Regions from separate parts of the Bacillus rugosus genome, predicted to be linked through region 1. Evidence: predicted binding sites of a transcription regulator. Region 1 holds the regulator's gene; the other holds the start of a gene.

Evidence for each region. The regulator Rex, encoded in region 1, represses fermentation and respiration genes when NADH is low (regulators of the CRP and FNR family bind a similar motif). The targets are predictions, from matches to a motif close to TTGTGAAATATTTCACAA.
Region 2: the regulator Rex is predicted to act here: its motif matches at 1,800-1,817, upstream of M0696_RS01770 (L-lactate dehydrogenase).

What each region holds. Positions count from the first base shown of each region.
Region 1 is NZ_CP096590.1:636,537-640,034, forward strand. It holds gene M0696_RS03355 (ABC-F family ATP-binding cassette domain-containing protein) at 1-489, opposite strand, end outside; gene moaC (cyclic pyranopterin monophosphate synthase MoaC) at 615-1,127, shown strand; gene M0696_RS03365 (redox-sensing transcriptional repressor Rex) at 1,124-1,771, shown strand; gene tatAY (sec-independent protein translocase protein TatAY) at 1,793-1,966, shown strand; gene tatC (twin-arginine translocase subunit TatC) at 1,973-2,740, shown strand; gene M0696_RS03380 (YdiK family protein) at 2,775-2,966, opposite strand; gene M0696_RS03385 (CPBP family intramembrane glutamic endopeptidase) at 2,963-3,498, opposite strand, start outside.
Region 2 is NZ_CP096590.1:326,153-329,650, reverse strand. It holds gene M0696_RS01775 (L-lactate permease) at 1-763, opposite strand, end outside; gene M0696_RS01770 (L-lactate dehydrogenase) at 795-1,760, opposite strand; gene amyE (alpha-amylase) at 1,935-3,498, opposite strand, start outside.

The DNA of each region.
Region 1 (3,498 bases):
GAGGCTTTGCACCTGTGTTGAATCGTCAAAATGGCTGAAGCCGAGTCCGTGAAGCACAGATCTGACATCCGCTTCATATTGATAGCCGCCTTTATCTTTGAATTCCTGCTGAAGCCGGTCATAGGTTTTCATGATGCTTTCCAATTCACCGGGATCAGCTGCCGCCATTTTTTCTTCGATAGCCCGCATTTCCTTTTCCATTTCTTTTAAGTGGTCAAAAACAGTCAGCAGCTCTTCTTTTATGGTAAGCTTAGAATCCAAGCCCGTATGCTGGGCAAGATATCCCATTGTAATATCTTTCGGTTTAATAACTTCGCCCTTTTCATACGAAAGCTGGCCTGCGATAATTTTAAGCAGCGTGGATTTTCCCGCGCCATTTCTTCCAACAATGGCGATGCGATCACGATTTCTGACTTCCAGCTTTATATTGTTTAAAATAGTATCAGCACCAAATGATTTGGACAGCTGATTAACTTGTAAGATCATCATATTATTTCACCTCTGCTATAATAAGTTAAGTGTAGCTTATGAACCAGAAGTCAGCAAACAATACATTGGCCGAATAAGACATAGAGAAGAAAATAGTGTATGATCTGTTTAAGGAGAGTTTTAATATGAATGGATTTTCTCATTTTAATGAACAGGGCAGAGCCCAGATGGTAGACATCAGCGAAAAATCTTCGTCTGTCCGTACTGCGGCGGCCGTTTCAAGCGTACACATGAAGAATGAAGTGTACGAGAAAATACAAAGTCATGATATCGGCAAAGGAGATGTACTGGCTGTTGCGCAGGTTGCAGGCATTATGGCCGCAAAGCAAACGTCGAATATCATTCCGATGTGCCATCCGCTTTCACTGAGCGGGGTAGATATATCGTTTGACTGGAAAATAAAAGAAGCAGAAGTTATACTTCATATAAAAGCACAGGTCAAAACGAAAGGGAGTACAGGTGTGGAAATGGAAGCGCTCACTTCTGCATCGGTGTGTGCTCTTACCGTTTACGATATGTGCAAGGCCCTTGATAAGGGGATGGTCATCGGCCCTACTTTCTTGCTGGAGAAGACAGGCGGGAAAAACGGTGACTTTAAAAGAGAACTATCCGAGTATAATTTGGAGGACCAAAAATGAATAAGGATCAATCAAAAATTCCGCAGGCGACGGCAAAACGGCTGCCGCTTTACTATCGCTTTTTAAAGAATCTGCATGCGTCAGGAAAACAGCGTGTCTCATCCGCTGAACTCAGTGATGCCGTAAAGGTTGATTCTGCCACGATTCGCAGGGATTTTTCCTATTTTGGAGCTCTTGGCAAAAAAGGATATGGATATAATGTCGATTATTTACTGTCATTTTTCCGAAAAACGCTTGATCAGGATGAGATGACAGACGTTATCTTGATTGGTGTCGGGAACTTGGGAACGGCATTTCTTCACTATAATTTCACAAAAAATAATAACACAAAAATTTCTATGGCTTTTGATATAAATGAGAGTAAAATAGGAACTGAGGTAGGCGGCGTGCCTGTCTATAACCTTGATGACCTAGAACAACACGTAAAAAATGAATCAGTTGCCATTCTTACAGTGCCAGCAGTTGCCGCTCAATCCATTACAGACAGATTGGTCGCGTTAGGAATCAAGGGAATTCTTAATTTTACGCCGGCCCGTTTGAATGTGCCGGAACACATTCGAATTCATCATATAGATTTAGCTGTAGAGCTTCAGTCACTGGTTTATTTCTTGAAGCATTATTCAGTTTTAGAGGAAATCGAATAGAGGGAAAGGAGGAGCCCACATATGCCGATCGGTCCTGGAAGCCTTGCTGTTATCGCAATCGTTGCTCTGATCATCTTCGGTCCCAAAAAGCTGCCTGAGTTGGGGAAAGCTGCGGGAGACACACTTCGTGAATTCAAAAATGCTACTAAAGGATTAACGAGTGATGACGAGGAAAAAAAGAAAGAAGATCAGTAAGTTAGGATGACACGAATGAAAGTGAATCAAATGTCGCTGCTGGAGCATATTGCTGAGCTTCGAAAACGATTGCTGGTTGTGGCGCTGGCATTTGTCGTTTTCTTTATCGCAGGATTTTTTTTAGCGAAGCCTATGATTGTTTATCTGCAAAAAACGGATGAAGCGAAGGAGCTTACGCTTAATGCGTTTAATCTGACAGACCCGCTTTTCGTGTTTATGCAGTTTGCGTTTATCATCGGGATTGTCCTGACCTCACCGATTATTCTTTATCAGATTTGGGCTTTTGTGAGCCCAGGTCTCTATGAGAAAGAGCGCAAAGTAACGCTCAGCTACATTCCGATCTCTATATTGCTTTTTTTAGCGGGCTTATCTTTTTCATATTATATTTTATTTCCTTTTGTTGTTGATTTTATGAAGCGGATCTCTCAGGACTTGAATGTCAATCAGGTAATTGGAATTAATGAGTATTTTCATTTTCTTCTGCAGCTGACGATTCCGTTTGGACTGTTGTTCCAAATGCCAGTCATCCTCATGTTTTTGACCAGGCTTGGAATTGTGACACCGATGTTCTTAGCGAAAATCAGAAAGTATGCGTATTTTACACTGCTGGTAATCGCTGCCCTGATTACTCCGCCTGAGCTTTTGTCTCATATGATGGTCACTGTTCCGCTGTTGATTTTATATGAAATCAGTATACTTATATCGAAGGCCGCCTATCGGAAAGCGCAGAAAAGCAGTGCTGCCGATCAGGACGTGTCTTCCGGGCAATCATAAAAAATCCATTTCTCATGAGAGAAATGGATTTTCTTTATTTCTGGTTCTTTTTGATTTTAAATGAAAAGGCGAACATCTTAAAAGAAATGCTGATGTTGTAAGCGGCGAACACCATCAGCAGGATGGAGTAAAATGACCACATGCTGCCTGGCGAGCTTGCGGCAAGATAAGTAAAGATGCACCCTACGGCAAAATAGATCATTCCCCAAACTACCGGGTTTCTCATAAAAATAATCCTCCAATAATCAATTGCATTTGTGTGCTCTGCTGTTCAAGGTACTTCTGAACAGGCTCAAGCTGCATGATGACGACAAATGTATTCATCATGACATGGGCGAATATCGGCACCCATATCCGTTTTGTTCTCGCATACAAGAAGGCAAAGGTAAAGCCCATTGCTGTATAAAGAAGAAGATGCTTTAAATCAGCGTGAACAATACCGAAAATAACCGAGCTGATCAGTCCGGCAAAGAAGAAATTCGTTTTTTCGTACAGTGTGCCGAAAATGATTTTTCTGAAGATGATTTCTTCTAATATAGGCCCGACGACAGAAGAAACCATAATCATGAGCGGGACCGCCTGAATGACATCCAGAATAGCTTGTGTATTTTCTGATTCTCTTCCGATGCCAAATACATAATATTCAATAGAGCCTGCTAATCCTTGCGAGAAGAGGGCAATGAAAAAACCGGCTATCGCCCAAAGGATAGAAAGTCCGACGGAGTCTTTCCGGCCGTTTCGCAGCGTTGTTTTCGGAA
Region 2 (3,498 bases), 310 kb from region 1:
ATAAGGCCGCCAAAATGTTTGCTAATTCCGGTCCGAGCACTGCCATTGTCAGTGTCTGAACCGCTGTATACGCACCGCTCACAACCAACAGGGCAGGCCATGTCTGTTTGATTCCTTTCATTCGGTCTAATAGGAATACAAGCAGAAACGGTATCAAAAATGAGATCATTGGCAGTGTCCACACCAATGTCCGTGACAGCTGAAGAGCAGACAAATCACCTATCTGCGCCCCTGTAATCACAGGAATCCCGATCGCCCCAAAGGCTCCAGAGGCTGCGTTCGCAATCAAGCAGAGCGCCGCCGCTTTTAACGGTTTAAAACCAAGTTCGACGAGCAGCGCCGCACTAATCGCAATCGGAACACCAAAACCGGCCGCGCCTTCCAAAAACGCGTTAAAACAAAAACCAATTAATAATAGCTGTAATCGTTGGTCAGGCGAAATGCCGGCAATGCTGGACCGAATAATGGTAAACTTCCCGGTTTTCACTGCGATTTTATACAGCCATACCGCCATCAGGACGATGTAGCCGATCGGCCACAGCCCGCTCCCGATTCCTAACAAAACAGAAGAAATTGCTTTTTCAACCGGCATATGAAATGCAAATACGGAGACGAAGAAACTGACGGCTAGCGTAAGAAATGCCGCAAGAATGCCTTTCATTTTAAAAACAGTTAAAGCCAAGAGAAAAAAGAGAATCGGAGTGAGCGCCACGAGTGCGCTCACATACTCGTTTCCAAACGGATCATACAACTGCTCCCACATTGACAATCAGCCCTTTACTCTATAGTTGCGATTAGTTGACTTGTTGTTCTGCAAAATGAGGTTTTAAAATGTTTTTAAGGACACCTGCGCTGTGAAGGAACTGTTCTTTTTCTTTCTCATTTAAATTCAGCTCAGTGATGCCTGCAATACCTTCGCGGTTTACGACAGCCGGAACGCCAATGTATACGTCATCTGCGCCGTAATGCCCGTCCAAATATGTGCTGACAGTTAAAATGCTGTTTTCATTATGAAGAATGGCTTTTGTAATACGGGCAAGGCTCATCGCAACACCATAATAAGTCGCACCTTTTTTCTCAATAATATGGTAAGCGGCGTTTTTCACGTCATCTACGATTTGGTCTAGCTCCTCTTGTTTATACGCATCGTTCTTCTCAACGAGTTCACTGACCGGCACACCGCCAACATTCGCGTGGCTCCAGACAGGAAGCTCTGTATCGCCGTGCTCTCCGATAATATGCGCGTGCACGTTTTGAGGCGCTGCGCCAAAGTATTCGCTCAGCATGTAACGGAATCTCGCAGAATCTAGTGTTGTGCCGCTTCCGATTACTCGCTCTTTTGGCAGTCCGCTGAATTTCCATGTCGCGTAAGTCAGAATATCAACCGGATTTGTCGCGATTAAGAAAATGCCGTCAAATCCGCTCGCCATGACCTCACTGACGATGCCTTTGAAAATCTTTAAGTTCTTTTCTACTAATTCAAGGCGTGTCTCACCAGGTTTTTGGTTTGCTCCGGCGCAGATGCAGACAATATCAGCATCCTTGCAGTCTTCATATGTTCCGTAAGATGTTTTGACCGGATGCGGCGCAAACGCCTTTCCGTGGTTTAAATCCATTACATCGCCCATTGCTTTTTCTTTATTTAAATCAATGACCACAAGCTCATCTGTGATCCCTTGGTTCATTAACGCAAATGCATAACTGCTTCCAACAAAACCCGCTCCGATTAAAGCTACTTTATTTACATGTTTGTTCATCATTAATCATCCTTCCAGGGTATGTTTTTCTTCGGTGTTTATTTGTGAAGTATTTCACATTTATATTGTGCAATATTTCACAAACTATTGCAAGAGAAAAGTTTTGTCTGATTTATGAACAAAAAAAGAAACCATCTAGGATGGTTTCTTGAGGATTTTTCCTCTGATCGCTTGCCCTCAATAAGGAAGAGAACCGCTTAAGCCAGAGTCGTTATATAAACCATTTTGCACATAATCAAACCCAGGCTGGTTCTGTCCGGGCACTTGGGAGCTGCCATTATTAAAAATCACTTTGGCGTTCGTTGTATCAGTATCCGCAGGCAGCGTCAGCGTGTAAATTCCATCAGCATTCTTAGTCATTGCTTTTCCCGGCCAAGATCCGGTCAATTCTATTGCCCGGCCCCCATCATGTTTATAGATATAAGCATTTACTTGGCCCCAATGATTTGGATTTTGATAGCCAATGGTTTTGGCCGCAGATGGGTCTCTTTTTACAAAGCTGTATTTCTGAGTTCTCGTTACACCGTCACTATTCGTTCCTGTTAACGTGATGGTGTATGTTGTGCCAAACGGATCTCCTTTTCCGATCGTTAATTGGTCTCCATCCTTAAACGCTGTCTCTTGCCCATTATTGATTTGATAAACGGCTTTTGCTGTATTCGCATCTGCACGCAGCGTGATCGTCAGTTGATCATTAAAAGAATGTGTTACACCTGTTTTGTAATTGTCAAGAAAGACATGAGGCGCATTTGCAATATCGTCAGGATAAATCACAGCCACAGACCTGGCATTGATCGTGCCCGTCAGTTTGCCGTCTGTTACTTGAAATGAACCGGTCCCAGCTTTATTATCATACCTGCCATCAGGTAACTTCGTTGACGTATTGATAGTGACAGAAGATGAACCTGCATTTGCCAACACAACGCCGTGTGAGCCGCGCTGATTCATGAATATCTGGTTGTTTCCATTCGGATTCGAGAGCTCCTCAGGCTGTCCAGCCATCACATTGTGAAATCTATTGACCGCAGTGATAGCCTGATCTTCAAATAAAGCACTCCCGCGATCGCCTATTTGGCTTTTCCCCGGAAATCTTATACCATTTCCGCCGCCCTCAGGTCTGGAAAAGAAAAGAGGCGTACTGCCTGAGCGAGAAGCAATCACTGCCCAGCCTAAGCGAATATCGTCATCACTCATCCAAGTAGACTCTTCATCATCATTGGCATACGTGTCATGCGATTCCACCCATGTCACTAACTTGTCGGAAGACACATCAGATGCATAATGGGAGATATTCGACACACTCAGATTGCGATTCTTTAAAGCGGACCTTATGGAATGTCCATAGTTAGATGCTGTCACATTCATATAATTCGCATATGCAGCATCTCTGGAGGCGCTATCCTGCAGAATTTCTCCGTATTGGAACTCGGCAGATGTATTTGTGATATTCGGCCAAAATTGACTGCCGTAATTCCCGTCATCCGGAAGCTCAATATGTTTGGCGGCATCAAAACGAAAGCCGTCTGCCCCGTCATTCAACGCTCTTTCTAAGAAACGTTTCAGATAGGACTGTACTTGTGTATTCTGTGTATTCCAATCATACAGCCCGAGCAATGAATTCTGCGTGACATCCCATCGATCGGACCAGTTTTTAATTTGTGTGTTTCCATGAGTCCAGTTTGGAATACTCTTAATCTCATTAGAAATTGCCGCATAGTCACTGGTGGTATGATTGATGACT